Regions from separate parts of the Gluconobacter sp. DsW_058 genome, predicted to be linked through region 2. Evidence: riboswitches for the same ligand, from Rfam matches in the RefSeq annotation. Region 2 holds a riboswitch; the other holds the start of a gene.
The links. Region 2 has a riboswitch for thiamine pyrophosphate ahead of HK24_RS04040 (TonB-dependent receptor). Riboswitches for the same ligand answer to the same signal wherever they lie in the genome.
Positions count from the first base shown of each region.

Region 1: linked by a shared signal. The riboswitch ahead of thiC (phosphomethylpyrimidine synthase ThiC) and the one ahead of HK24_RS04040 (TonB-dependent receptor) in region 2 are both predicted to bind thiamine pyrophosphate.

Region 1 is NZ_JOPH01000057.1:17,406-33,045, reverse strand. Features, by position in the region: gene HK24_RS10100 (heme lyase CcmF/NrfE family subunit) at 1-555, shown strand, start outside; gene HK24_RS10095 (DsbE family thiol:disulfide interchange protein) at 568-1,122, shown strand; gene HK24_RS10090 (cytochrome c-type biogenesis protein) at 1,122-1,580, shown strand; gene ccmI (c-type cytochrome biogenesis protein CcmI) at 1,585-2,325, shown strand; gene HK24_RS10080 (hypothetical protein) at 2,322-2,606, shown strand; gene HK24_RS10075 (lyase family protein) at 2,805-4,211, shown strand; gene HK24_RS10070 (S10 family peptidase) at 4,326-5,828, shown strand; gene HK24_RS10065 (histidine kinase dimerization/phosphoacceptor domain -containing protein) at 5,984-8,188, shown strand; gene purF (amidophosphoribosyltransferase) at 8,276-9,715, opposite strand; gene HK24_RS10055 (CvpA family protein) at 9,741-10,304, opposite strand; gene HK24_RS10050 (hypothetical protein) at 10,308-10,664, opposite strand; gene thiC (phosphomethylpyrimidine synthase ThiC) at 10,678-12,531, opposite strand; TPP riboswitch at 12,590-12,739, opposite strand; gene HK24_RS10040 (DUF1543 domain-containing protein) at 12,839-13,336, shown strand; gene HK24_RS10035 (gamma-glutamylcyclotransferase family protein) at 13,368-13,715, shown strand; gene hemA (5-aminolevulinate synthase) at 13,791-15,002, opposite strand; gene HK24_RS10025 (LysR family transcriptional regulator) at 14,999-15,640, opposite strand, start outside.
Region 2 is NZ_JOPH01000005.1:134,118-149,757, forward strand. Features, by position in the region: gene HK24_RS04035 (S46 family peptidase) at 1-1,575, opposite strand, end outside; TPP riboswitch at 1,714-1,846, shown strand; gene HK24_RS04040 (TonB-dependent receptor) at 1,931-4,306, shown strand; gene HK24_RS04045 (phosphotransferase enzyme family protein) at 4,311-5,453, shown strand; gene pnuC (nicotinamide riboside transporter PnuC) at 5,444-6,004, shown strand; gene HK24_RS04055 (TonB-dependent receptor domain-containing protein) at 6,069-8,285, opposite strand; gene HK24_RS04060 (hypothetical protein) at 8,641-8,982, opposite strand; gene HK24_RS04065 (efflux transporter outer membrane subunit) at 8,995-10,449, opposite strand; gene HK24_RS04070 (efflux RND transporter permease subunit) at 10,446-13,622, opposite strand; gene HK24_RS04075 (efflux RND transporter periplasmic adaptor subunit) at 13,629-14,837, opposite strand; gene HK24_RS04080 (TetR/AcrR family transcriptional regulator) at 14,953-15,609, shown strand; gene HK24_RS04085 (lipopolysaccharide assembly protein LapB) at 15,615-15,640, opposite strand, start outside.

The sequences.
Region 1 (15,640 bases), on a different contig from region 2:
TCCAGCCGCAGTGAGATGCTGGCGCGCGCCAAGAGCCTTCCCCGCTCAAGCTGGGGAGCAGCACTGGCACATATCGGTGCGGGCATTACCGTGCTGGGTCTGTGTGGAATGTCTGGTGCCCAGCATGCGATCGTAGAGATCCACGTTGGCGAGACCCGCAGCCTTGCCGGTGATGACTGGACGCTCGTCAACGTTCATGACTATGCCGGGCCGAATTACCGCGCGATGCAGGCAGATATTGCCGTACGCCACAACGGCAAACTGATCACGATGCTGCATCCGGAAAAGCGGGACTTCACCACACAGAACCAGACCACAACGGAAGTCGCGATCCATACGAACTTCATTACGGATCTTTATGGCGTCGTGGGAGACCGGCACGGAACGGGCGTCGATGCGACCTATGTGCTACGTCTGCACAAGAACCCGCTTGCCCCGTGGATGTGGCTGGGCGGGCTTGTTATGGCCATCGGCGGAGCGTTCTCGCTCTCGGATCGTCGTCTGCGCGTTGGCGCACCGAAGCGGTCTGCCGCACGGACCATGGCCAAAGCCTGAGGAGAGACACGCATGAATGCAACACGACGCGGCCTCCTGACGGCCCTTCCGATTGTTGGCGCTGGCGTTCTGGGCGTCGGGTTCTGGAAAATGCTGCAAGGAATGGAAAGCGGCGGCTTTGACCCGCGGGCCATCAAAAACCCAAATGTCGGCCGCCCTATTCCTGAATTCGCCATGCCGGGTCTGCCCGGGCTGGGTGATGGATTTACGGATAAGGAGCTGAAGGCTGAAACACGCCCGGTTCTGGTAAATTTCTTTGCGTCCTGGTGCATTCCCTGCGTTCAGGAAATGCCTGGCCTACGATCCATTTCCCGCAATATGCCCATCTGGGGCATCGCGTATGAAGACAAGCTGGAAAATGCGAGCGCCTTTGTTCAACGTGATGGCACGCCTTATGCTCGCGTGGCTTCTGACAGACATGGCCGCGTCGCCATCGACTGGGGTGTAACGGGCGTTCCCGAAAGCTTTCTTGTCGCCCCCGGCGGCCGGATTCTCTGGCATGGCAGTGCCGCTCTCGATCCGCAAATCTATGACGCGGAAATCCGGCCAAGGCTTGCAGGACTATGATGAAACGTCTGTCTGCCCTGCTGCTTGCTGTGGCACTGGCGGGAGGCGGCATCGCTCTCGCAGTTGATGACCCGTCAGAAATGCTCCCCAATCCAGTGCAGGAAAAGCGTGCGGAAGCCATCGGCGCTCATCTCCGCTGCCTCGTCTGTCAGAATGAGAGCATCGAAGACAGCAGTGCACCGCTGGCCCGCGATCTGCGCAAAGTTGTTCGCGAGCAGGTCGCGGCGGGGAAGTCTGACCAGCAGATCATGGACTGGATGGGAGATCGCTATGGCGAATTCATCCGTCTGGCTCCCCAGTTTTCATGGTCCACAGCCCTGCTCTGGCTGATGCCTGCTCTGGCTCTGGTCGCCGGTCTTGTTATTGCGTGGCGTGCGACGAGGCGTCGCATCGTTACACCTGTGCCGCTCTCAGATGATGAGCGTGCACGCCTGGATGCCCTGTCGGGCCGGGAGTAAAGTCTTGTTCTGGTTGGGAATCCTGAGTGTTGCAGCTATCACGCTGCTACCGGCCCTTTATGGCCTCCGCCGCCTCCGCCGCCGCGTGGACGCGCGGGACTCTGCTTTGACGCTCTATCGCGGCCAGCTCGCCGAACTTGACCGGGACCGGGATCTGGGTCTCGTCAACGGAGATGAATACGGGGCAGCCCGCATCGAGATCCAGCGGAGGCTTCTGGCTGCCGACGAATCTTCCGCCACACCAGACCTGAAAGATGCAACGGCCCGTTCGAAGCGCTTTCTCCCCCTTCTGGCCGTTGGTCTTGGCATCCCGGTTGCAGCATTTGCGCTGTATATCGTGAACGGGCACCCGTCCCTGCCGCCACAGCCTCTAAGCGCCCGTCAGGTCAAGCCAGACGCTAAAGCCATGGTTATGATCCAGAAGCTTCAGGCGCAGGTCGCCACGATTCCGAAAGACAATCCGACTTACGAGACAGGTCATGTCCTACTGGGTCAGATCGAGGCGCGCGCTGGCCTGACCTCAGAAGCCATCGCCGACTGGAAGTCCGCTCTGGACATTCATTTCACTCCAGAGCTTGCAATCCAGCTCGCGGAACTCCAGACCCAGAAGGACGGGCACATTTCCGCGAGCAGTCTTGATCTGTATCGCCGTGCCCTGGCGGCCGCCCCGGCTGATGCGCAATGGCGCCTGGCTGTGGAAGCGCGGATCGCCGTCGGTGAACATGAGGAGAATCACGGCCAATGATGGAACCCCTTTCCACAGCCGTCACAATCTGTCCGGTCTGCCGGCAAAAAATCCGGTCAACCGCAGAGCACTGTCCGAACTGCGGTGCTGAACGTCATTTTGGCCCCCGGATGATCGAATCCGCCATCTGTGCCTTCGCAGGGATGGTTCTGCTTTCAGCCGTTTCGACCATGCTCCTCCCGATCTCCCTGTGGACGATCGTCTTTGCGGCCGCAGGTCTTTGCGCGGGTTTTCTGTTCTCCCACAATCGCTTCGGTGGGGATCGCTGGCTCGGCCGTTAAAGGCCGACATCTCAGTCATCAGGTGTCTGTGCTTCAAGCGGAAGCACCATCTGCTGATTGTCTGCGTCCGACAATGCTGGGGAACGTTTTTCATGCTCCAAGCCTCATCTGCGTCCCTTCCCCTGTTTTCCCCCCGATCCTTCTGGGATAGTTTCCGCGCAGGCATGAACTCCGTCCTGCAGGAAAGCTCCAGACCGCATGAGCCGTATTGAAACCGATGGCATGGGCCAGATCGAAGTTGCTGATGATGTTCTGTGGGGCGCTCAGACACAGCGCTCCCTGAAATATTTCAGCATCGGCCGCGAACTGATGCCGCAGGAAATGATCGAGGCTTATGCGATCATGAAGCGTGCCTGCGCCTCGGCCAATGCAGCCAGTGGCCGTCTGTCCCAGGATCGCGCCGATCTGATCCATACCGTCTGCGATGAGATCATGACCGGGCAGCATAACCGGATGTTTCCGCTCCATGTCTGGATGACGGGCTCTGGCACGCAGTTCAACATGAACGTCAATGAAGTCATCGCAAACCGGGCCAGCCAACTCACGGGTCAGCCGTTGGGTAGCAAGACACCATTGCACCCGAACGACCACGTCAACATGGCGCAGTCCACCAACTGCAACTTCCCAACCGCCATGCACATTGCGGCTGTTCTGGGTGTACATCGCCGCCTCATTCCTGCCCTCACCAGACTGCGGGATGCCATCGCTGCCAAAGCTGAAGAATGGAAGGATCTGGTCAAGGTTGGCCGCACGCATCTTCAGGATGCTGTCCCCATTACGCTTGGTCAGGAATGGTATGGCTACGCCGGGATGCTGACAGACAATATCGCACGCCTTGAAGCAGCCCGTGATGGCCTCCTCCCGTTGGCTCTCGGCGGAACGGCGCTCGGCACTGGCGTGAATACAGACCCCGGATTTGACACCCGTGCCTGTGGAGAAATCGCGCATCTGACGCAACTGGGCTTCACGGCTGGCGAAAACAAATTCGCCCTTCAGGGCGCGCACGATGCACTGGTCCACCTGTCGGGTTGCCTGCGGACTGCGGCGGGAAGCCTGTTCAAGATTGCCAATGACATCCGCCTGCTGGCCTGCGGCCCTCGTGCTGGTTTCGGCGAACTGCTGCTGCCGGAAAACGAGCCAGGCTCTTCCATTATGCCAGGCAAGATCAACCCGACACAGGCTGAAGCCCTGTCCATGCTGGCCCTGCAGGTCATGAGCAATGATGTGGCGGTTGGCTTGGGCGGGGCGTCCGGCATGATCGACATGAATGTGTACAAGCCGCTCATGATCCACAACATTATGCAGGGCATCACGCTTCTTCATGACGGGTCAGAGAACTTCCGTCAGCATCTTGTCGAAGGCATTCGCGCTAACGAAGACAAACTGAAGCAGGATCTGGACCGCTCCCTCGTGCTTGTTACGGCACTTTCTCCCGCCATTGGATACGACAAGGCCGCACAGGTCGCCCATCATGCGATGGAAAAGAACCTGAGCCCCAAGGAAGCTGCTCTGGAACTGGGCTTCATGACAGCCGATGACTATGACCGCGTTGCAGATCCGCGGCTGATGCTGTCTCCCAACATCAAGGCACCTCAGGGCCAGTAACAAGACAATACCGGCCCTGCATGACGAAAACTTCATGCGGGGCCGGTGGCAGACGAGCATCCGTGCTGGTAGGGCAGAAACAACCCTGCAATTCTCATCGGAGATGACAGACAGATGATGTCCCGCCGCGCGCTGCTGCTTGCCCTGTCCCTTCTTTCCCCCGTTTCTGCCTTTCCTGCCCTGGCGGCAGATGCCCCGAAGGACACACCCAAAGCTGACGCAGCCAAGGCCTCAGACAGCTTTACCGGTGAAGCCGCTCTGCTTCCCACTGACTCCGTTACGAAGCATCATCTGAATGGCATCGCCTACACCGCGCATGCTGGCACCCTGACCCTCCGTGGCCCCGATGGGAAGCCGACTGCGCGCATGTTCTACGTGTCCTACACCAAGGACGGCGCAGCGGACGCCAAGCGTCCTGTCTCGTATTTCTTCAACGGTGGCCCCGGTGCCGCGACAGCCTACCTGAACCTTGGCGCCGCAGGCCCGGTCGCACTGACAATGCCTCCCAAGGATGCAACCGACGGCACCCACGCGAAGCTTGGTGACAATCCGGATAGCTGGCTTCCGTTCACGGACATGGTGTTCTTCGATGCCGTAGGGACAGGCTATTCACGCCCGCTCGACACCGCCAAGGCTGGAGACCAGTTTTACGGCGTCAAACAGGATGCCAGCACGTTTGCCAAGGCCATCCAGCTCTGGACAGCCAAGAACAGTCGTCAGTCCTCCCCGCATTATCTAGTAGGTGAAAGCTACGGTGGGATCCGCTCCATCCAGGTCGCCAATGCGCTTCAGATGGAACAGGGAATTCTGTTGAACGGCGTCGTGATGCTGTCGCCTGCCATCGAGATGCCGCTTCTGGACACGGACGAGAACCCTCTGTCTGCTGCCCTCATGATCCCCAGCCTGATTTCGGCACATGAAAGCCCGAACGTCACCCAGCAGTCGGCTGATGCAGCATATGAATGGGCGATGGGCACTTATCTTCCCAAGGTTGCGGGCAAAATTCCCAGTGGCGAAGACGGAAAGACATTCTACGCCGAAGTCGCTCACCGTACAGGCCTTCCGGAAGATGTCGTAACGCGCCAGCATGGTGTGCCGGCTATCGGGTCGCATGACGTCATGTCCCAGAACGGTCGCCTGCACGGCCTGTATGACTTTACGCAGACGATTGCCGATCCTGCGGCAGACGGTCTGGACGAGAGCCCTGACCCAACGCTGTTTGGCTTTGGCCGGGCCTATGGCAATGCGTTCTCTGGTTATGCCGCCAACGACCTCGGTTTCCAGACTCCGCTGACCTATGATCTGCTCTCCTTCAAGGTCAATTCAAGCTGGAAATGGAGCGAAAACGGCCCCGCTCCCATCCATCAGATTCCGGTTCTGAACCGTCTTCTGGCGCTTGATCCCGGTCTGCGTGTGTTCGTTGCAAACGGGTACTACGATCTTGCCTGCCCATTCGGCACAGCCCGCTGGATGAAGGACCATCTGACGGTCGGAGCAGACCGCGTTTCCCTGCATCTCTATCAGGGTGGCCACATGCTCTATACGCGCCCGGCCAGCCGTCATGCTCTATCTCTGGACGTCGCATCCTGGATGCAACAGGACGCAATCCAGCAGTAAGCCAAATTGACAACAGGGGGCCGAGAACCTTAAGGTTCACGATATATTCCTGTTGAATTGTCGTATTTTCACAGGGGTTTGCTTTTCGAGCAGCCCCTGCCTAGATGACAAGACCAAACACTTTCTGCATTTCCGCCAAGAGGGATTTTCAGACCTTGACCTTATCGTCGAAGATCTCTCTCCAGTCGGGGCAGCCCCTTTCAGATGCGCTGCTCACATCCTGTGATCGTGAGCAGATCCATCGCCCCGATGCGATCCAGCCCTACGGGCTTCTCCTGATTGCCAAGGCCGATACCCTCCAGATTATTGCCGGCGCAGGCGATCTGGAAGCGCGCCTCAATCCGAACTGGCTGGGCCAGAGCCTGCCTGATCTTCTGAACATTCCAACGGATGGGCTGAAACAGTCAGGCGGCAAGGCCCTAAATAATACCCGGGTCTCCGGCCTGCAGGATGAGACGTTCAATGCCCAGTTCCATCTCTCTGGCGAGCACCTCCTGGTCGAGCTGGAACCTCTGGACAGTCGTAATTTCCTGACGTGGGAAATCTTCAGCCAGATTGATGCCACAGCTGATCGTTTCGAGCGTTGCCCGGACATTGCCGCCGTGTGCCATCACGGCGCACAGGTCTTCGCGAAGCTGACCGAATTTGATCGTGTGCTTGTCTACCGCTTTCAGGAAGACGGCTCTGGCTGCGTGATGGGGGAAAAGCGCAATGAGGCTTTCCCATCCCTCATGAACCACCACTTTCCGGCCAGCGATATTCCCCGGCAGGCGCGTGCGCTTTATCTGCGCAACCGTATCCGTGTCATTCCAGACATTCATTACGAAGCTGCCCCTATTCGCCCTGTTGAGGCTGGCACCACAGGCATCGACCTGAGCGATGTGCAGCTTCGCAGCATATCACCCGTTCATTTGCAGTATATGTCGAATATGGGCGTAGCGGCCTCAGCCTCCATCTCGCTGGTCGTGGACGGCATTCTGTGGGGCATGATCACCTGCCACAACGCGACACCGCGCATTCTCTCCGAGGACATCAGAGCCGCATGCCGGACGCTCGCTGGCGTCATGTCACGTCAGCTTCGAAACAAGGAAGAACTCATCACGTATCAGGAGCGTCTGCGCCTGAGGAATGCGATTGAGTTCGCGACGTCCCATTTCGACCCTGCCGCGTCCGTAAAGGACAACCTGCAGCGATCCGTCACGGAGTTGCGCAGCCTGTTTCCCTGCGATGGCTTTGCAGTCATTGATCAGAAAGAGATTAAGACGTCTGGCAAGGTTCCTGAACATTCGGATCTCTTGGCCATTCGGGACTGGCTCCGCCTGGGCAGCAACGGCGGGATTTTCTGTAGCTCCTGCCTGGGCAAGGACTACCCTCCCGCAGAAATGTGGCCCGAGGCTTCTGCCGGAATTCTGGCCATCACACTGCCTTTCCGAACCTCCCTGACGCTTGTCTGGAGCCGGGTCGAGATCGTTCAGGTCATTGAGTGGGCTGGCAATCCTCACAAGGGAGCGCCTGACCATGACGGCATTCTGCATCCTCGCAAGTCTTTTGAGTCCTGGGAGCAGACCGTTCTGGGTCATTCCCATCGATGGACGACAGAACAGAAGCAGGCCGCCCGTCGCCTTCGCCCCAGCCTGATTGCCGATTATCAGACCCAGCAACTCCGCGAGCTGAATGCGACCCTGACGGCGACAGTTCAGGAACGTGAGAGCCTGATTCAACAGAAAGACTTCCTGATCCGTGAGGTAAACCACCGTGTGCAGAACTCACTGCAAATGGTGGCATCTTTCCTGAAGCTTCAGGCCCGGACGTCCACGAACGAAGAAACGACCGAGGCCCTTTCTGAAGCCCAGCACCGAATTGCGGCCATCGGGCTGGTTCATCGGCGTCTGTATCGTGGCGATCAGATGGGCATGGTTGATCTGAGCCGCTACCTTGAAGAGTTGATGGAAGAGCTCTGCTCTTCACTTGGCGAGGAGTGGCAGGCGCAGCTTCGCATGGTTCTGTCACCCGTCTCCATTTCAGCAGACCGCGCCATCAATGTAGGGCTGGTGCTGACGGAACTGGTCATCAATGCCAGCAAATATGCCTACGGCGGCCAGGCCGGTCCGCTTTACCTCTCGCTTTCCGTCACTGGCGACCGTCTGACGCTGACTGTTTCAGATCAGGGCCGTCATGACATCAATCTGAACGGAAGCGGTTTCGGGACACGCATGATGAAGGCTGTCGTCGGAAGCCTTGGTGGTACCCTCACCTATACGCCGCTTTCCCCGGGCCTTGAGGCTGTCATGGCCGTGCCGCTCGACATCAACGGACCTGCCTCAGCGCATGAAGACATTCCTGACGGTCTGTATTCCTGAAAGCATCTGTCTGAGCACAAAAAAAGCGCCTGCTCCCTCATGAGAGCAGGCGCTTTTTTTATATGGCCGCAATAGAGCGAATATCACTCAGGAAACCAGATTGCCTTCTTTGTCCACGAGCGTGATCGGATAATCACCCGTGAAGCAGGCATCGCAGTAGCGACCTGCGCCATCCGTACGACTTTCATGACCCAGCGCCCGATAGAGGCCATCAAAGCTGATGAAGGCGAGGCTATCCACACCGATAACAGCAGCCATTTCTTCCATCGTATGCGTTGCTGCCATCAGCTTGCTCTCTTCGGGCGTATCAATGCCATAGAAGCAAGGGTGGCGCGTTGGTGGGGACGTAATGCGCATATGCACTTCCGTCGCACCGGCCGCGCGCACCATATCCACAATCTTGCGAGACGTCGTTCCCCGTACAATCGAATCATCGACCAGAACGACCCGACGCCCAGCCAGAACCGGACGATTGGCGGAATGCTTCATCTTCACGCCAAGATTTCGGATCTGATCCGTTGGCTCAATGAATGTCCGGCCGACGTAATGATTGCGAATGATACCCAGCTCAAACGGGATACCGCTCTCAGCCGCATATCCGATAGCAGACGGAACGCCGGAGTCCGGCACTGGAACGACAACGTCTGCTTCGACTGCCGTCTCGCGTGCCAGCTCTGCACCGATGCGCTTGCGGGCTTCATAGACAGGCTGGCCTTCAAGCACTGAATCAGGCCGTGCAAAGTAGATGTATTCAAAAACGCAGAAGCGCCCACCCTGATCGCCAAACGGGCGAAGGGACCGAAGCCCCTCAGAGTTTATCACTACGATTTCGCCGGGCTCGATGTCACGAACGTATTCTGCGCCAATGATGTCGAGCGCACAGGTCTCACTGGAAAGAACCCAGCCACCGTTCGAATCTTCGTAACCCGGCATCCGACCCAGAACCAGCGGACGAACGCCCAGTGGATCACGCATGCCGATCAGGCCATCATCGGGCGTCAGGGTAATGAGGGAGTAAGCTCCCTTCACCTGCTTGACGGCATCAATGAAGCGATCGAGCACCGTGGTGTAGAGGGAAATGGCGATGAGATGGATGAAGACTTCCGTATCCGTGGAGGAATGGAAGATACATCCGCGCTTTACCAGCGCCTGCTTCAGTGTGGCAGAGTTGGTCAGATTTCCGTTATGGGCAACGGCCAGACCACCAAACTCGTAATCCGCATACAGCGGCTGCACATTCCGGACATGCGTTCCGCCTGTGGTGGCGTATCGGTTATGACCGATGGCAACACTTCCAGGTAGCGTCGCCATGACACGGCTGTCTCCGAAGACATCACCGACCAGCCCCAGACCTTTGTGCTGATGGAACCGTTCGTTATCGAAACTGACGATTCCGGCAGCTTCCTGACCACGATGCTGAAGCGCATGGAGTCCTAGAGCGGTCAGGGCAGACGCATCAGGCACGCCCCAGACGCCGAAAACGCCACATTCCTCGTAAGGACGGTTGAGAGTATCGGAGGCAGTCATGCAGTTCGGCCTTTCCGGACTGGGTTCACAACGACGCGTCATGACCGCTTGTGGGCGGCGATGCAAGATGTGGTTGCAATGAATGTGGCAGATAACCGGCAAGTCGGGATGCTCCGGCCTCAATATATGGCCCGGTGAAGCTTCCCTGCATCAGGTAGGAGGTCCAGGACCCGAAAAAAGACCCTGCCAGCAGATAAAGTGCGATCAGCATCACATATCCGCGCAGAATGCCGAAAATAGCGCCCAGTATGCGGTCTACGCCACCAAAAAGAGTGCCCCTCACAGCTGCGCCGACACGCCCGGCGATCGTCGTCAGCGTCAGCAGGATGACGATGAACAGGACTGCCGCGCTTGCGCTCTCCGCCAGCCAGCTCTCATGCAGATAAGGAGAAATCCATGGAACCAGGGCAGCATGGAACCGATAGGTGAGAATGACGGCCGAAGCCCACGCGACAAGCCCGGAAAGCTCTGTGGTAAAACCGCGTGTCAGTCCCCAAAGAGCAGACAGACCAATCACGATCAGCACGCCGATATCCAGCCGGCTCAGGTCATCCGGCGAAATATGAGACAGATCTGGAAGAGAGGGCATGGCTCAGGGCAATTTGGTGGAACGATAGTGGCCGCCTTTACGCGGACGGATGCCATTAGCACGAAGTTCTTCCGCAAGGCGGATTCTTTCGTTCAGCTCTGCCCAGACCTGATCAGCTTCAACGCCACGGGCTTTCCACACCTTCTCAAGAAGACCGACGAAAGCCGCGCTTTCACGGACCAAACCGGCGCGATCATTGACCATGACATGCAGAACGCAGTTTGAAGCCGAATTGCCCAGCCGGGTCGCCAGTTTCGTGACTTTGCGGGTTTTCCGGAATGGGAGAAGGTCTTCCTTAAGCGGCATCACTCTATGATGAGGGTGATGGCCTATGGACGCAAGGCCATCACCCTCAATCATTCCGCGTCAGGTGTTATTCCGCAATCGTTTCTACTTCATTTTCCGGAACATAAAGTTTTGCACCATGTTCCTGAAAGACTTCACTCATCTGCGCCATCCCATCCTGACGTTCTGCCTCTCGGCGAATGTCGTGGCTGATCTTCATGGAGCAGAACTTCGGGCCGCACATCGAACAGAAATGCGCCGTCTTGTGAGCCTCTTTTGGAAGCGTTTCGTCGTGGAAGCTGCGTGCCGTATCCGGGTCCAGCGCCAGATTGAACTGATCTTCCCACCGGAACTCGAACCGTGCGCGGGACAGGGCATCATCCCGCAACTGAGCTGCTGGATGCCCCTTTGCCAGATCAGCAGCATGAGCCGCAATCCGGTAGGTTATGACACCCGTCTTCACGTCTGAGCGGTCCGGCAGACCCAGATGCTCCTTCGGTGTCACGTAGCAAAGCATCGCCGTCCCGAACCAGCCAATCATGGCCGCCCCGATACCCGACGTGATGTGATCATAGCCCGGCGCAATGTCGGTCGTTAGCGGGCCAAGCGTATAGAACGGCGCTTCGCCACATTCCTTAAGCTGCTTGGTCATGTTGACCTTGATCTTGTGCATCGGCACGTGACCTGGCCCTTCAATCATGACCTGACAGCCCTTTGCCCAAGCCACCTTCGTCAGTTCGCCCAACGTCGTCAGTTCAGCAAACTGCGCCGCATCATTCGCGTCGGCAATCGACCCAGGACGCAGCCCATCCCCCAGTGAAAAGGTGATGTCATACCGGCGCATGATGTCGCAGATCTCTTCGAAGTGTTCGTAGAGAAAGCTCTCGCGGTGATGCGCCAGACACCAGGATGCCATGATGGAGCCACCACGGGAGACAATTCCCGTGGTACGCTTTGCTGTCAGCGGGATGTGCTGAAGGCGGACACCAGCATGAATTGTGAAATAATCCACGCCCTGCTCGGCCTGTTCGATCAGCGTGTCGCGGAAGATTTCCCACGTCAGCTTCTCAGGAACACCATTCACCTTCTCCAGCGCCTGATACAGCGGCACCGTGCCGATCGGCACTGGAGAGTTCCGCATGATCCAGTCACGGATGTTGTGAATGTTCCGCCCTGTAGAGAGATCCATCACCGTGTCCGCGCCCCAGCGGATGGACCAGACCAGTTTTTCCACCTCTTCGGCCGCAGAAGACGTCACAGCCGAATTGCCGATATTGGCGTTCACCTTCACAAGGAAGTTGCGGCCAATAATAACCGGCTCAAGTTCCGGATGGTTGATATTGGCGGGAATGACAGCCCGCCCCCGCGCCACTTCTTCGCGCACGAATTCTGGCGTGATGAACGCTGGAATTTCCGCACCGAAATCCTCGCCATCTGCCCGGCGCTCTTCCGCTCCCTCAGCCATTTCAGCACGGCAGACGTTTTCGCGATGAGCAATATAGATCATCTCTTCCGTGATGATCCCGGCCCTTGCGTATTCATACTGCGTGACGTGCTGTGCGCCCTCACCCGAATAGACTTCGTGCGGTGCCGGACACGCCGGAACAGCTTGCGCCTCACTTGCGAAGCCGTTGTCTTCCGGCTTCACGGCCCGCGCTGCAACTCGCTCGAAACCCCGCTTGGTAAGCCATTCTGCACGTGGAGCCGAGAGGCCCTTCGTCACATCAATCGTGACAGACGTGTCTGTATAAGGACCAGACGTGTCATAAACTCTGACAGGCGCTTCATTCGCTGACGGATGCAGCGCAATTTCGCGATATGGAACCAGAATATCCGGGCGTCCCGGCGCTTCGGACCATTTCTTACAGGAACCCTGAATCGGGCCTGTCGTCACATGGCCTACAGCTGGTCTCTGGTTCAGGTTTTGTGGAATGTCACCCATGTTCGCCCCCTCTGAGGCAGAGGGAGCAACAGCACGCACCACTGGCAAAGCCAGTTTCGTTGTGTCTCAACACCATTCCCTCCGCCGGTTCTAACCGGATCAGGTTTCCCGGATGCAGGATGCACCCGGCAGGGTCGTCACACCGCAGACCTTACAGTCCTTCAGTGACCTCTCAGCTTCTTTTGGCGAAGCTCCCCCTGGTAGGGGCCACACTCATCGCATCGGCTTCATCCTGTCAATGCGTTTCACCGTGAAGTGAGCGGAGGAAACAGCTATGACCTGCTTTACGTTTTGAGGAGACACGCTCTTGAACCTGTATGTTTTCTATCTCGGTGGCGCAGCACCCGGCGCGAACATCGAAGTTCATGATGTTCAGTTTGCTATCGCGAACAAGCCGGAAGATGCTTATCCATCACTTGCAGAACGCTGGTTTGGGGTTCGGAATTCCCTGCACGTCGATGCCTACGGCATCATCACATGGGCGGACGGGCACGCCGTCACACTCAGTCCTGAAAAGCCTACAGGCTCCCAATCGCTCTATTTCATCAATATGGGTGGATATGCGGCCGGTGAGTTGAAGGAAGAGCACGCTTTTACCTTCCTCGTCGCCACATCGGCAGAGGATGCCAAGGCAAAGGCCAAAAAGACCCTATTACCGGGCTATGACCATCGCCACCGCGACAACTTCATGGAAGTGGATGACTGCCTGCCTCTGGAACAGATTGACGGGCTTTATATCCATCTGACTCCACAGGACGACGGGCACCCTGTCACAGCGCTTTGGCAAGGCTACCGTAAGATCTGACGTTCCTGCGCTTTATCTCACGGAGCTACTCATGCCTGACCAGATGCCAGTTTACCTGTTTTCTTACGGAACACTCCAGCAACCCGAGGTTCAGCTGTCCTCATTCGGTCGCCTGCTGCATGGCGAAGAGGATGCGATGACGGGCTATCAGGCGTCGATGATGGAAATCACAGACGCCGCTGTCATCAAGGCCAGCGGCAAACGCTTTCATCCTGTTATTCGCCCGAGTGACAATCCACAGGACGAAATCACAGGGCAAGTCTTCTGCATCACTGAAGCTGAGCTTCTCGCTGCGGATGCTTACGAAGTGTCCAGCTACAAAAGGGTGCAAGTTACACTGCGCTCAGGCAAAAATGCGTGGGTCTACGTGCACGCCTGACCAGCTCGGAATCAAAAAAGGCAGCCAGTGACCCGGCTGCCTTTTCCAGAATTCAGAACGCTGGCCTACCTGACTTCAGGCAGCCTCAGAGCGCTTGAGCTGACGTTCGCGCCAAAGCGTGGAGAGTGCTTCAACCAGTTCATCAATTGCTTCGTTCGTATGAAGCGGCGTCGGCGTCAGACGCAGACGCTCCGTTCCGCGCGGAACGGTCGGGAAGTTAATAGGCTGGATATAATGCCCGAAGCGGTTCAGCAACTCATCGGAGAGATCCCGACATAGCTCAGCCTCGCCCACCATGACGGGTACGATATGGCTCGGATTGCCGACATGCGGAATGCCTGCCTTGTCCAGAGCGGCCCGCAGATAGGCAACAGCGCGCTGCTGTCCTTCACGTTCTGCGCTGCTGCGCTTGAGATAACGGACGCTGGCCAGCGCACCCGCAGCAATCATCGGCGGCAGAGCCGTGGAGAAAATGAAGCCTGAACCGAAAGAGCGCACGAAATCGCAAAGCGGTGCAGAGGCAGCAATATAGCCACCCACGACGCCATAACCCTTGCCGAGCGTCCCTTCGATCACCGTCAGACGATGTGACAAGCCCAGCTTCTCAGCAACGCCTGCGCCGTGATCGCCATACATGCCCACGGCATGAACTTCATCAAGGTAAGTCATGGCGCCGTATTTGTCGGCCAGATCACAGAACGCTTCGATCGGGGCGATATCGCCATCCATGGAATAGACGGACTCAAACGCGATGATCTTGGGGACGTCTGCTGGAAGTTCCTTCAGGCGACGCTCCAGATCTTCCACATCGTTGTGACGGAAAATCTGCTTTTCAGCGCGGGAATGACGGATCCCCTCAATCATGGAGGCATGGTTCAGTTCATCAGACAGAACCACACAGTTCCGCAGACGGCCCGCAATAGTGCCGAGCGTTACCCAGTTGGACAGATAGCCCGAGTTGAAAAGCAGGGCGCTTTCTTTCCCGTGAAGGGAAGCCAGCTCTTTTTCCAGTTCCACATGATAGTGGTTCGTGCCGGAAATGTTGCGCGTTCCACCTGCGCCAGCGCCCGTCTCATCAAGGGCATCATGCATCGCCTTGAGGACTTCCGGGTGTTGCCCCATGCCGAGATAATCGTTGGAACACCACACTGTGACGTCACGACCGAGCCCATGATGATAGGCTTTCGGGAAATTGCCGGACCGGCGCTCAAGTTCCGCAAAGTAACGGTAGCTGCCATCGGCGCGCAGACCGTCCAGGGCGGACTGGAACATCGCATCATAATTCATCGCGTTTTCTCCTGCGCGGCACTGTAATCCTGTGAAATCTTTCCGCCAAGGGCCTGCTCCAGATAGGCCAGCAGAACACGGAGCCGCGCAGGCATCTGCATCCGGGTGGCACCACACCCCACGACCATGAACCAGACCGACAGAACACTGCCCCGCCACCTGGGCAGAACCTCAACCAATCGCCCCGCATCCAGATCCCTCCGCAGCATGAAATCTGGCAGAAGCGCTAGGCCTGAGCCATTTCGGAGCGCGGGCAAAAGCATGTCCCCACTATTCACCATCATCCTGCTTCGCAGACGAACAGAGGCCTGCTGGCCGTTCTCATGCGTAAGGCGAAGAAGGTCTGGCAGATCGGAATTCGCGTAGAGCAACCCTGCATTGCCTGAAAGATCTTCCGGCTTTTCGATCGTCCCGAGTCTCTCCTTCATTTGTGGCGAACAGACCAGCCGCATCACGGAACGACAAAGAAGATGAGCCCCTCCGTTGGTTACGGGGGCGAGATCTCCCGGTGTAATGCGGACGGCTGCTTCGAACCGGCCACTCAGCAGATCGACGGTCCGGTCATCCAGATCAATCTCCATGGAAATATCCGGATACCGGTCCATAAATTCCGGCAGAACAGGCCCGAGAATATCCAG
Region 2 (15,640 bases):
TGCTTCGATCTGATCACGGCTTCGATTGCGGATCACATCCAGAACCGGCTGCAACTGACGTGCCAGAACAATCATCGGGTCCGTAGAAGCCTGAATGGCCCTTGCACCACCCTTATACAACGCAAGGCGCTGCGCAGGATCAGCAAGCTTCGTTCCCTGCATCAGTTCTGCCGCGCGTTCATCCGGGCTTTTTGTGCCGAGAACCAGATGCACGGCAGCATCATCCTCACCCAGCATCTGACGCATCGTGGTCATGCCCAGAGCCAGCGTCATAGTTTCCAGATCGACATGCACCGGCACTTTGGCAGAAATTTCAGCTTCAAGTTCAGCCAGTTCGGCATCGTGGTAGCCCGCACGACGCTCGGCATCCGGCTTCTGTCGCTCCTGCGCGGCTGATACCAGCATGACAGCATCACCCAGCAGGCCATGAACTGTACGGGCAATGGCAAAGTCATGGACGTAAGACTGGCGCTGTATGGCCAGTGCAGCCTCCACTTTTTTGAACGGCTCGCCATAGATTTTGCGGCGCTCGGCATCCGCATCAATCCAGGCCTGTAGAGCACGATCTTCCGCTTCACGCTTTTCCATGACGCCGGGCTCCCGCAGGGCCTTCACGGTGCCAGACAGAGATTTCAGGCCGTTCTGAACGCCGAACAGCGTATTTTGCGCTTCAATCAGATGTTCCTTGCTTTCACGCGAATACTGCCAGAGCGCCCCTTCACTGGTAGAATACACCCCAATGATGGTTGGCAGGATAACGTCCCGCTGGAACGTCAATGCACTGGCCGGAAGAGACCGCTGCGTTCGCCCTGGGTTACCAGACGTGAATACCAGTTCTCCCGCTTTTGGTCCCTTCGGATCAAACTTGAAGAAAGGTGTGTGGACCGGCTTACCGTCCTCAAACACCCGCAACATCGACAGGTCGATATCATACCGTGGGAAGGTAAAATTGTCCGGATCGCCGCCAAAGAATGCGATATCCTGATCCGGCGCCATCACAAGACGCACATCCTGATATCGACGATAGCGATAGAGCGCAGTTTGACCACCGTGATAGAGCGTCACAACATCACACCGCCAGTGTGTTGCGTCTCCGCCCGCACATTCCTTCGTCAGAACGCTACTGGCAGCCTGAAGCGCCTTTGCATAATCCGCACCATGCTTGCCTGAGGTCATATCAGCGACACGGCCTGTCACGTCTTTCACCTGATCCAGACGATCCAGCTCCATACCCGGACATTGCGGCTCTTTGGAAACATCTGCTGCCGAAAAACCATCATGAAAATAATCGTGCGTCTTGTCCGAGAGGTCGGTCAGGCAGGTATTGGCACAATGATGATTTGTCATCACCAACCCATCACCAGAGACAAAAGACGCCGAGCATCCTTCTGCCAGACGTGCTGAAGACTGAATGACGTGGTTGATCCATTCAGCCGAAGGCTCGAAGCCATATTGCTGCTTCAACTGACGGGCTGGCAGATGATCGAACGTCCACATTCCTTCCTCAGCCTGAGCTGAACCGAGGGCCGGGCTGGCAATGAGCAGAACAGGCAACAAGCGCTTCACAACACGCATGACAGATCCTAAAAATGTTATCTTATAACAATACTCTATCCTGCTCTGCATCGCCGCTCCATCCCTCCCGACGAAATTTTGATCCCCCCACGCCTTACGGAATTTATTGACATTCTCTCGCAGCCCATGAAGGAGTGCTTCTTCACCTTGGGGTGCCCTGACAAAGGGCTGAGAGACTGCTGAGGGTATGCGCTTTAGAGCCATACCAGCGCAGTGACCCATAGAACCTGATCCAGTTCATGCTGGCGGAGGGATGGTGGCTACTGACAGATCCAAAGACTGGATTTTCGGTGTCTCTCGTCGTCCCCGCTGCGCATGGGGGGGATCGCAGTATTGCAGGCGGGACAGCACCATCATGACCACCGTATTTGCGCGCAAATCCCGCCAGGTTCCTGTCTTCCTGCTCGGCCTGACCGTTTGTGCCGGTACAGTGCGCGCGGCGGATACCACAGCCCTTACCCCGCCTGCGTCCATCGCCCCGAAGCCCGAGCACATCACCGTTCACCGCGTTTCTGACAGCGCACCCGGGCACCAGCCCGGCGGTGGACTGATCCGACCGGAGAACAGTGTGCGCTCTATCAGCACAGTCAGCCGCGATTACATGGACAAGCAGCCCCCGATGGCGACGGCCTATCAGCTTGCCTCCATGCTGCCCGGTGCGAATGTCGCCACATCCGATCCGTTCGGCTTTTCGCCCAACACCAACCTGACCGTTCGCGGCCTAAACAATGATGCCATCGGCTATGTGCTGGAAGGCACACCGCTGAACGATGTCGCCTATTATTCCGGCTATCCGAGCCAGTTCGCCGACAGTGAGAACTACAGTCAGGTCGCGCTCGCCCAAGGGTCGGCCGATCTGGATAGTCCCGTCCTAAACGCTGCCGGGGGGCTGATGAGCCTGTCCTTTCTCGATCCGTCACAGAAGGCCGGGGGCTTCGCCAGCGTCTCCTATGGCTCCTTTGACACCAATCGCGAATTCATTCGCCTTGAAACGGGCAACATCGGCAATTCCGGCATTCGTGGCTTTGTGTCCTATTCCCACAGCGCCAGCGACAACTGGCGTGGGCCGGGGGGGGACAAGCGCCAGCATGTCGATTTTAAGTTCCTGAAGGAATGGGGCCAAGGCAACCGCGCCAGCCTCATCGGCTCCTTCAACACCACCGTCACCAGCTATTATCCGCAGGTCACGATGGAAAGCTGGAAAGTCGATGGCATCCATGGCGCGAACAACCTTGCAGGCCATTATGACGCCTCCAACGCAGACAACGCCGTCAATTACTGGCGTCTGTGGCGCGCGCCGGAACGCACCTTCTATGCAGGCGCGCCAGTCCATCTGCATCTGACGCATCAGCTTTCCCTCGACGTCACACCCTACGCACAGTTCGCCTATGGCAACGTTCCGGGTGGCTCCACACTGACGGAAACAGGTCTCTATAACGGCACTCAGCCCCTAAGTGACACGCTCACGCTCCCCAATGCACAGGATGGAACCGCTGTCGTACGTGCTAACTACACGCAACGCAGTTATCGCTCCGGTTTCAATTCCACCCTGCATTACAAAACCGGCTGGAACGATTTCGTCCTCGGTTACTGGTATGATTACGGAGACGACAACGAGCAGCAGCCCTTCACAACCGTTTCCGCCACCGGCGCTTCAGGCGATATCTGGGCAGAAAACAGCAGCAGCCTGATCCATCTTGCGAACGGACAGAAACTGCTGGGCGGCAGCTTCCACACCATTTCCCAGACCAACGCACTGTATGTGGGCGATCACATCTCGCTCCTTCATGATCGCCTGACCATCGAAGCGGGTTTCAAAGCCGTTATGATGAGCCGCGCTGGCACGAACAATGTTCCCGGCCCTCAGTATCGTGTGGCGTCAAACAGCATGGAGCCTCTACCGCGTCTTGGCGTCCGCTGGCGCATTGATGAGCAGAACCAGATCTTCTTCAACGCCACGACCAACTTCCGTGCCCCGGACCAGACGGCACTTTACAACACCTACGACCCGACCTCCGGCGCACTCGCGACAACAGGCAGTGCGGATGTCCGCAACGAATATTCCATTTCCGAAGAACTGGGATATCGCCGCACGGGACAATGGATCATCGGCAGTCTGACGCTGTTCAACTACAATTTCACCAACCGCCAGATCTCAACGCTGGCCTCCCAGAACGGCTCCATCATTCAGACGACCATGAATGCCGGAGGTCAGACCTCTCGCGGCGTGGATGTGGAAATCGGCCTCCGCCCCTGGCACCATTTCAGCCCCTATGTTTCCGGCGAGTATCTACACGCCACCATTGATAACAACATCGCCTCAGGTGGCGATCTTCTGCCGACCAAAGGCAAAATCGCCGTTCGCAGCCCGACACTTCAGGCCGCTGCTGGCATCAGCTACGATGACGGGCACATCTTCGGCGTGGCCACCCTGCATTACACCGGGCACCAATACGCAACGTTCATGAATGATGAGCGGATGTCAGACCGCACAACTGGCGATATTTCCGTCGGCTACCGCTTCGGTGATCTGTCTCGCCTACACAAACCAACTCTACGCCTGAACTTCATCAACATCACTAATGAGCGCTCCCTGTCCGGCGTTGCCAGCCCGACCCTGAACGCAAAGGACACGACTGGCATTTACGGCAGCACGATCAGCGGAAGCGCCCCGAGTTATTATATCGGCGGCGGTTTCGCGGCCCTGTTCACAGCGTCCACAGGCTTCTGAACCCGTGACTGCTCCCGGACAGTTCGGCGTCAATGGTGTGCAGGCTGAACGGCATTGGCCGCCGCTGACGCTCGCCGAGGCGAAACGTGTTCTGGCGTTTTTTCCCATTACCGCCGTTCCGGAAACTGTTCTGTGGCATGGACAACGCCCGTTCTCCGCGACAGCCCTGATCAGCCTTACCGACGGCACGATGCTTTTTCTGAAGCGTCATGATCCACGCTTGCGCGATCAGAACGCCCTGACGGAAGAACATGCTTTCATGGCGCATCTTAGCCACCATGGCTTACCCGTCACTGCGGCGCTTACAACGCGGGAACAACACTGCGCTCTGACAGATCATGGTTGGGTTTATGAGGTTTTCCCTCCCTTACCCGGCTTGGATCTCTATCGAGATGTTCAGTCCTGGGAGCCGTTTCTTTGTTCAGAACATGCGCATGCCGCAGGAGGCACACTCGCACGTCTTCATCTGGCTGCAACAGATTACGCCGCCCCCGCCCGGCCTGATCGGCTTTTGCTATCCAGCTTCAACGCTATTACCAACCCCGATCTTGAGACTGGCCTCCGTCATTGGGCTGCGTCTCAACCGGGCCTCAACACGACGCTCAATCCAGAGGCTTGGCAGCAGATCCTACGTGTCCTGGAACCTTTCCACGCAAAACTGCGACCACTCCTGACAGAGATTATCCCCTGTTGGGGACACGGAGACTGGCATCCATCTAACCAGTTCTGGACGTCCGCCACTCCAGACGCCGAAATCTGCGGGATCTTTGATTTTGGTATGTCTGATCTCACCTGCGCTGCGTACGATCTCGCAGTGGCGATCGAGCGCACTGCCATCTCTTGGCTGTCCTCACACTTTGCTGTCTCGTGGAGCCAGCTGAGCGCCCTGTTAGCGGGCTATCACAGGGTTCGTCCCCTCACTCCGCAAGAACGCGAACTGGTCGTTGCGTTCCTGCCGCTTGTTCATGTCGAATTCGCATTATCTGAGGTCGCGTATTACAGCACGCTTGTTCAGGATGAGGCATCAGCCCATGTCGCCTACGCAGACTATCTTTTAGGGCATGCACACTGGTTTGCAGGCCGTGACGGTCAACACCTTCTGAACTGGCTCCGCGAAACTTTGGATGCCATTGCCGCATGTCCCTGACGGAACTCATCGCGGCCCTTCTGAGTGCCATCGGCGTGTGGCTGACGGCACGCCGCACTATGGCTTGCTGGCCACTCTCTCTTCTTGCCGCTCTCTTATACGGGTTGGTGTTTTTTAAAGCCCATCTTTACGCCGACGCCTGCCTTCAGGCCGTATTCTGTGGCTGCCTGCTCTATGGGTGGTGGCGCTGGATGAAAGACGGTGCGCAGGGGGATGAGACCCTGCATATTCGGCCACTTTCGGAACGCGGGTTACTCTTTGGCCTTCTGATCGGCGCACTTGGGGGCGGACTGTGGGCTTTCTGTCTGGCTCGCTTTACAGACGATCCCACCCCCGTGGCTGATGCCCTGCTCAGCAGTTACAGTCTGGTTGCACAGATCTGGGCTGCGCGGCGGCATACGATCAGCTGGGCCTGCTGGATCGTGATCGACACAGCTTACGTTGCCATGTTCGTCAGTCGCGACCTTTACCCGACAGCTGCCCTTTACGCGATATTCGTCGTTCTGGCGGTTCATGGACTGCGCAAATGGCAAAAAGCCTCCCAAGCGTAATGGGAAAACAAAATGCGTTTTCCCATTACGCCAAGCGCTGGCTCCAAATCGAAAACCTGGCCGCTCAATACGCAACGCTGACTTCGCCCAGGAACATACGCCCTGCAGAGGGGGTCGCACGGTTCGAGAAAAGGCTCTGGTAATTGAGTTTATTGGCAAGATTGTAGCCATTCATGGAGATTTTCCAGTGCCGGTTAAAGCGATGGGAAATCATGGCACTGAAGTCCAGATTGGCCGGAGCACGCAGAGTATTGGCGGTATCGAGCCAGACATGCTCACGCCAGGTCAGCCCACCACCGACTGTCAGGTTATAGGGCTTGTCCGGGAAAGCGCTGTACGCTGACCAGAGGGTTGCCTGATTGTGTGGCACATACTGAACATTCTTGCCGCGGTTCGCCTTGGTCGCAGAAGACGTCGTGCTGCTATCATAAAGGGCATAGGTCGCGGACACGTTCCAGCCCGGCAGAATGACACCGCCGACGGACAATTCCAGACCCTGATTACGCTGCCGGTCAGAAGAGCCCTGAATTTCACCGGTCACGGGATCAGCGTTCAATGCATTCCCTTTGTCCAGACGGAACAAGGAGGCCGTCAGACCTAACCGGTCATGCAGAATGCTGTACTTGGCGCCAAGCTCATAAAGCTGAGCCTTCTCAGGACTGGCAAAAGAATTGGTCCCCGGACGGATGGGAACAGACCCATTGGTGACGTACATTCCCATCGGGGTCGTGGAATTGGCCCACGTAAAATAATAAGTCTGATGGTCGTCCGGCGTGACAACGAGGCTGACATTCGGATTGAACACACCCGTCACATCATGAAAATGCTGATCGGGGTTCTTCGCGACATTTCCTCCCGTTAGGTTGTAGCTCGTCTGCCAACGATCCCAGCGGAAGCCCCCTTTCACAGAAAGCCACTTGGTGAACCAGATCTGATCGAACAGGAACAGACCCGTATCGAACCCGTAGCCATTGCTATGCGACTTCGCCCCCAGTGACCCCAGAGACACAAGACCGGCCGGGTTCATATCACCCGGTACCAGATCAAGATTGCCGACATTTCCCTTCGGATTAACGAGGTTCGCATACGGTTTTGGCTTCAGATACGTCGACTGTGAGCGAACATCATTGACGCGTTCGACATCAAACCCGGCGACAACCTGATGTCTGAGAAAGCTTGTATGGAAGTCTGCAACCATTGAGCCGACATTCTGCACAGACCAGCTCGTTTGCTCATACGGCAGCGGCGCCATGTAGGTGCCGGTTCCTGTGCCCGCCCCCGCACCCACTGGCCCGGAGCGTGCAACGAGCGCTTTTGACGCATCTCCGTTGAAGTAGTTGTTCACGCACGTCGTATCGCAGGTCGCTTTTGAAGCCGCGAAAGAGCGATAATACTCACCGCCCCGCAAATCATCATAGAACGTGACATGCCTGTTCAGTTTGAAGCTGAACTGCGCTGTTTCCATGTTGGAATTTGTGGCGTTCTGGTCGTTATCCGTGCCGTACCAGTTCGTCCGGCGGATACCGTATTCCGTAATAGGCTGCCCGTACTTTGCCCCCGGTTTCGTGACAACCGGAACACCGAAATCAGGCACGGAGTTTTCCTGCTGGTGCATGTATTGCAGAACAAGCGTTGTTCTCTTGCCAATCCCGAATGCAAGAGACGGAGCAACACCCCAGCGATGAGAGAAGATATAATCTCGTCCCACAACATTATGCTCATCGCCCATTCCAGTGATGCGGAAGGCCGTAGAGTCATTGATTTTCTGGTTCACATCCAATGTGCCGCGATAATAACTGCCTGAACCGCCTGAAAAATCAGCCGAATAGTGATTTTTCAAACCAGGAGTTTTGGTCACCATATTGATAGCACCGCCTGTCGTGCCATTCCCAAACACTTCGGAAGACGGTCCCTTGATGACGGACACAGTTTCGAAATTGAATGAGTCGCGGGAATAGACACCGAAGTCCCGCAGTCCATCTTCATAAATATCATTCTGGGCCTGAAAACCGCGGATCAGAAACTGATCCCCATTCATGCCACCAGCACCCTCACCGATGGACGTTGTTACGCCCGGCACATTCCTCAGAGCTTCATCAAGAGATTTGACATTCTGCTGCTGCATCAGGGCCTGCGGCACAACATTGATGTTCTGCGGCGTGTGCATCACGTCCTGTGGCATCCGGGACAACCCGAGAGACTGATGCATGGTGTTAAAGCCATGCCCCTGAACTGTCAGATGTTCGACATCCGACCCTTCAACCCCAGCACTGTCTTCCAGATGCCGCGTTGATGACTCCGGTTTGCGATCTGGTTTTTTCTCATGCTTCACAGGTGCAGCGGCATAGCCTTGCGAAGACATCAGGAGCGTACCGGCAACTGAAAGAGACGTGATGTGTGTGCGCAGCGAACCAGTCACCGGAACCTCTTCATTCAGATAAACAACTTTACATTTCAAAACCCCTATATTGGTAATGAGAAACATTCTCAACTGGTTTTTGATAAAGTGTTTCTCATTTCCGATAAACCTCGTCACGAACGAAGCGGAATAAGCCCGTATTTCCTTACGAATAAAAAAAAAAGCCCCGCACCTGAAATAGGGCGCGGCTTTCTAAAACAGTCGCCGAAGAAACAGATCAGTTCGGCGTTTCATCGTCCGGGGCAAGCGGCTGAACATGCGTCACTTTGCCATACCGATCATAGTAGATCACGGCATCACCACGACGTTCGGCATAACCATCCGGCTGGCCGTCACGGGTGCGGAAAAGCAGCCGAAACGCATCCGGCTGTTCAACCACCTTGTCCCCTGGCGGGCGATACTTGAAGCGACTGAAGTCAGCATGGCTCCGGGGCAGCGAAGAGCTATGATACAGCTCATGCATGCTTGGCTTCTTGGGCCCGTCACCATCGGCATCCTGCGCGACAGCCGTGCCCGTCAGGGCTAGAACGGCCAAAGTGGTAGTCAGGATCCTGCGCATGATGCTCTCCGGTCAGTGCGTTGCGGCAGGCACTGTAGGCGAAACCGTCTTCTGGCTCCACCCACCGCCAAGCGCACGGTAAAGCGTGACAAGATTCTGGAATCGGGCAGCCTGCACCAGAATGACATTCTGCTGAGCCTGATAAAGCGTTCTCTGCTGCTCAAGCGTCGTCAGATAGCTGTCGATCCCTGCATCATATCGCATCTTTGCCAAGTCATAGGCCTTCTGTGACTGGTCAACGAGCGACTGCATATGCTGCTGCTGCGCCGTGTAGGTCTCACGTGCCGTAAGCGCGTCGGACACTTCCCGGAAAGCTGTCTGCACAGTTTTCTCATACTGCGCGGCATACTGGAGCTTCTGCCCCTTCGCCATCAGCAGATTTCCCTCACTCTGCCCCCAGGTGAAAATGGGCAAACTGATGGACGGCGAGACCGACCATGTTTCGGCACCCGGCGTAAACAGCTTGCGGAATTGAAGGGAGCTTGTCCCCTCAGACGCCGTCAGCGTGACCTTCGGGAAAAACTCTGCGCGCGCCGCACCAATACTTGCATTGGCACCAATCAGGGTGTGCTCCGCCGCGACAATATCAGGGCGTTGGGCCAGAAGATCCGACGGCAACCCTTCCGGCAGATCACTGATCATCGTCTGAGCACCAAATGGTGCTGGCGGCGGCAGATCGGCCGGCAACGGCACACCCACCAGGACCTGAAGACCATGCTCGTCATCCGCTACGGCACGCAAATACTGCGCCTCATACGCAGAAGCCTGCTCGACCTGCGTCTTGACCTGCGCAAGCGTCAGGGCATCTGTCTCGCCATTGTCGTAGGAAAGCTGCGTCAGACGCAGCGTATCCCGCTGGGACTTCAGGGTGTCGCGTGTAACGCGAAGCTGTTCCCGATCCGCAAGCCACTGAATGTAGGTCGTGCCAATCTGCGAGACTGTCGTAATCAGAACGTTCCGCGCGCCCTCTACACTGTTCAGAACCGTCTCGGCCTGCTGCTTCGTCAGGTTGCGAATACGGCCCCAGAGATCCACCTCGTAAGACGAGAAGCCGATGGACGTCTGATAAAGCCGCAGGGTCGAAACGCTCGTCCCAAGCCCTGGCGCAAAAGAGAAGCCTGCCGTGCTTGACGGCGCCATGAACATGCCCTGCCCGCCGGCCGTTATGATCGGGAACAGGGATGCGTTCTGAATTTCATATTGCCCACGAGCCACCGTAATAGCCGCGGCCTGAGCGGCTAAATCCCGGTTATTCCTGAGCCCCAACTGGACCAGAGCTTTCAGACGAGGGTCCGTGAAGAAATCTTCCCATCCCAGATTATAGGATTTGGCCACCGAAGAGACGTTCTTAGCGCCTGTATCCTGCGGGTAAGCATTCTGCACAGCCTGCGTCGGCTGATGATATCTGGGAGCCATGTTGCAGCCGGAAAGCATCAGCAGCGCGGCAAATCCAAGACGGGCCTTCATGCGCCGTGCTCCCCTTCAATGGCAGGTGTCGCCTTATTATCCAGATGGGCATAGGCGTCCTTCCGGTCCCGGATCCGGACCACACGGAACAGACGCAGCACCACCACGAAGAATACCGGCACGAAGTAAATCGCAAGCAAGGTTGCAGACAGCATGCCGCCAACCACGCAGGTGCCGATGGCCACACGTGCAGCAGAGCCTGCCCCCGTTGCGATCGCAAGCGGGAACACACCGCAGACGAACGCGATGGACGTCATGAGAATTGGCCTCAGACGTTCACGCCCGGCTTCAATCACGGACTCTTCCAGAGACTGCCCTTCTTCAAAGAAAGCCTTGGCAAATTCCACAATCAGGATCGCGTTCTTCACAGACAGGCCAACTGTCGTCAGCAGACCAACCTGGAAGTAAACGTCATTGGAAAGGCCACGGCCCAACGTTGCAGCAATCGCTCCGAGAACACCCAGTGGCAGCACCAGAAGCACGGCAAACGGAATGGCCCAGCTTTCATAGAGCGCGGCGAGACAGAACATGATCACGATAGCGGCCAGACCATATAGCGGCCCCGTTGAACCACTGGATGCAAGCTGCTCGTAGGACAGACCCGTCCACTCATACCCGATGCCACGTGGCAGCTTGGCGAGGATTTTTTCCATCTCGCTCATAGCCTGACCGGAACTGGACCCAACGGCGGGCTGCCCCTGAATCTCATAGGAGTTCATGCCGTTGTAGTCTTCGACCTTCTGGGGGCCGCTTTCCCACGTACCGGAAGCAAAGGCATTGAACGGAACCATCGTGCCCGTCGTATTGCGGACGTACCAGCGGTTCAGATCTTCCGGCGTCATACGCGCCCAGGGTTCACCCTGAATATAGACCTGCTTCACACGGTCATCACGCATGAACTGGTTGACGTAGATGGAGCCAAGAGCACCTTCCAGCGTCGTGTTGATGTCAGCGTTGGTCAGACCAAGTGCATTCGCACGTTCACGGTTGATGTCCAGCTTGAACTGCGGCGCATCTTCCATGCCGAGCGGACGAACAGCCTGAAGGAGCGGATTTTTAGCTGCTTCCATCAGCACCTGATTCCGCGCAGCCAGCAGGGCTGCGTGACCCAGATGGCCTGTGTCCTCAAGCTCCAGATCGAAACCGGTAGCGTTACCCAGCTCCATCACGGCTGGGGGGTTGACTGCGAAGATCTGCGCATCCGGATCCATCCAGAAGTGCATCATGATTTCACGAGACACGGTCATCGTCGTATGGGCAGCACCGGGGCGCTGATCCCACGGCTTCATTCGAATAAAGAACGCACCCGCAGACTGACCCTGCCCGGCAAAACTGAAGCCATTCATCGTGAAGACTGACTGAACGTAGTCCCCGTAATTTTTCAGGACGTAATCCGTGATCTTCTTGTTGACGGCAGCGGTCTGCTCCTGCGTTGCGTTATTGCGCATCGTGACCTGACCGAAGATGATTCCCTGATCTTCGTCAGGCAGGAACCCGCCAGGCACGCGATTGAACAGGAACACCACACCGGCAGTCAGCAGCAGGAAGACAACCATGCTGACAACAGGCGCGCGGATCAGCCACTTCACACCGCTCAGATAACCATTGGTCAGGCGGTCAAAATTGCGATTGAACCAGGCTGCCGGACCACGCTCATGTCCCTTATGGGTAGGCTTCAGCATGGACCCGCAGAGTGCCGGCGTCATGACCATAGCCACCAGAACAGACAACCACATGGCGGCAACAATGGTGATAGAGAACTGGCGATAAATCACACCGGTAGAACCACCGAAGGCGGCCATCGGCAGGAACACAGCCGTCAGAACCAGCACAATGCCAATCAGGGCGCCGGAAATCTCATCCATGGACTGGCGAGCAGCTTCCTTGGGAGACAGGCCCTGATCCGTCATCACACGCTCGACGTTTTCAACAACGACGATCGCATCGTCCACGAGCAGACCAACAGCCAGAACCATAGCCAGCATGGTCAGGGTGTTAATGCTGTATCCCATCACGGACAGCAGCCCGAACGTGCCCAGAAGAACAACCGGGACAGCAATCGTAGGGATCAGCGTGGCACGGAAGTTCTGAAGGAAGATCAGCATCACGAAGAACACGAGAATGATGGCGATAACCAGCGTCTCGATAACTTCCTTGATCGAGAGCGTAATGAACGGCTCCGTATCAAGCGGGTAAACCAGCTTCAGACCATGCGGGAAATAGCGCTGCAGATCTGTCATTCGACTACGGACTGCGGCTTCCGTCTGAAGCTGATTGGCGCCCGGCGCCAGCTTCAGAGCCATCGCAGATGCAGGATGACCGTTATAGACGGAACCGAGAGCGTAACTCTGTGCACCAAGTTCAACACGGGCCACGTCGCTCAGGCGAACCTGACTGCCGTCCTGCTGAACCTTGAGCAGAATTTTGTTAAATTCTTCAGGCGAACTCAGACGCGTCGGACCAATAACCGTTGCGTCAAATCCGATGCCTTTTTTAGCGGGCAAACCGCCCAACTCACCGGACGAAACCTGAATATTCTGGGCCTGAATGGCGGACTGCACATCGCCGACCGTCAGGCCGTAATTATACAGCCGGGACGGATCAAGCCAGATACGCATCGCGTATTCTGAGCCGAACAGTGTGTGATCGCCCACACCTGACACACGCGACAGCGGATCAGAGATATTGGACGCCACATAATCGGCAATGTCCTGGCCGGACATGCTTCCGTCTTCGGAAATAAAAGCCAGAACCATCATGAAGTTCTTGGTGGCCTTCGTGACACCCAGACCCTGCGCGGTCACTTCAGACGGCAGACGCGGCTGCGCCAGCTGGAGCTTGTTCTGAACCTGGACCTGAGCAATGTCAGGATTGGTCCCCTGCTCGAAGGTCAGATCGATTTCCATCTGTCCGCTCGCGTAGGACGAGGCAGACAGATATTCGAGATGATCCAGACCATACATCTGCTGCAAAATCGGACGGACAACCGTGTTATTCACGGTTTCCGCCGAAGCGCCCGGATACATGACAGAAATGGCGATCTGCGGCGGTGCGATGCTGGGATACTGGGCAATCGGCATGCGGGTGATGGCAACGCCACCAACCAGCATGATGATCAGCCCGATCACCCATGCAAAGATCGGCCGATCAATGAAAAAGCGTGAGAGCGTCATGTGCTGTTACTCAGCCTTTCCCGCGGGAACTTCCTGAGGTGCGACCTTCGCACCCGGCTGAACCTTCTGCAGACCGTTCACGATGATCTTGTCGCCAGCCTTGACGCCGCCCGTCACCAGCCAGTCTTTGCCAATCGTCCGGGTCGTCTGGATCGGGCGCTGCTGCACCTTGTTTTCGGCATCAACGGTCATCACGAAAGGATTGCCCTTCGAGTCACGCTGCACGGCCACTTGCGGCACCAGAATGCCGTTCGGGTCGATACCTTCGCGGATATGGGCATGCACAAACATTCCCGGCAGAAGCAGATGATCCGGGTTCGGGAAAACAGCTCGCATGACAAGCGTTCCCGTTGCAGGATCGACCGTGACTTCCGAAAGCTGGAGCTTGCCGCGCTGGGGATAATCTGAATTATCTTCCAGCTTCAAACCCACAGCAGCGGCATCATCGCCTTTACGCTCAACCTGCCCCGTTGCCAGTTCATGCTTGAGACGCAGCATGTCAGAGGCGGCCAGATTGACGTCCACATAGATTGGATCAAGCCGTGTCACGACTGCGATCGGCTGTGTCTGCCCTGCCGTGAGCAACGCACCCGGCGTATAAAGCGTACGGCCGATACGGCCATCAATCGGGGCGCGGACATGCGTGTAATTCAGATTGACTGCGGCGGCCTCAAGATTGGCTTTCGCCTGAGCAACCTGCGCTTCAGCTTCGCGGGCCGTTGCAAGCGTGTTGTCATAGTCCTGTGAGCTGACAGCATGCGCCTTCACCAGCGGCGCATAACGGCGAAGCTGACCAGCCGCGCGCGTGGCAACGGCCTGAGCATTCATGAGTTGCGCCTTGGCTTGGTCATAAGCGGCCTGATACGGCGCAATATAAACCTGGAACAGCTGCTGCCCTTTTTTGACGTCCGCACCCTGCTCAAAGTCACGCGAGACAATCACACCATTCACCTGCGGACGGATCTGCGCCTGTTCATAGGCATCCGTTCGGCCGGGAAGAGACGTCTCCAGCGTAACCGGCTGGGTTTGCAGCGTCATGACGCCAACAGGCTGTGGCGGCAATTGCGGAGCGGCGGCTTTTTTCTGACAGCCAGCAACCAAGAAAGGCACGGCTGCCAGCAAAGGGATCATTGTTTTGGCCTGACGGCGCATCTGACCTTTCTCCAAGACGACAGTCGCGGACGACATCCAAAATGTTTTCTGAAAAGAAGGCATGATACAGCCGCTATCCTGTGATACAGAAACCACGCAGTTTCCAGTTGTTCCGGAAACTAGCCGGTTTCTTTGATGAACGTCAATTCGGCCGGTACGAATAATCCCGGAGTTGATCTTGAACAGTCCCACTTCCGCCCTACCCGATACCCGCAAGCTGCGGTGCTGCGATCATAACGGTTCAGTGGATGACGTAGAGCGCAAGACGCGGATCCTGAATGCTGCAAGTTCAATGCTCACGACTCATGGGTATCATGCAGCGTCCATGGACAGCATTGCCGCATGCTCCGGAATGTCCAAAAAGACGCTCTACCAGTTTTTCGAGTCTAAAAAATCTCTTTTCGAGACCCTTATCATAGAGCGGCTTTTCGCTCCGCTTCCATATACCCCGGTTGAAACAGACCCTCTTCCCCAACAGCTCCAGATGATGATGACGCTCCTCGCGGAGCAACTCCTAAATGAAGAGCGCCTTGGCCTTCTGAAGTCCATCATCACGGAAACCACGCGAAATCCTGCCGTACGACAAATCGTGACAGACCTGTTTCATCTTTCCGGAAGGGCCCTCCCCGTTCAGCAGTGGCTGACCAAACAGGCCGAGGCCGGCCATCTCCATATCGAGAACGTTGAAGAAGCGGCAGATCTGCTTTTCAGTATGACCCTGGGTGGCCCGCTCCTGGCGCACCTCACGCATTGCAAGCCGCCCAAAGAAGGCGAAAACCTGGTCCAGTTCATCGCATACGGCATACAGACCTTTCTCAAGGCTCATAGCACCTAAAGGCCTTATCCACCGGCAGGCGGCTTGGCCG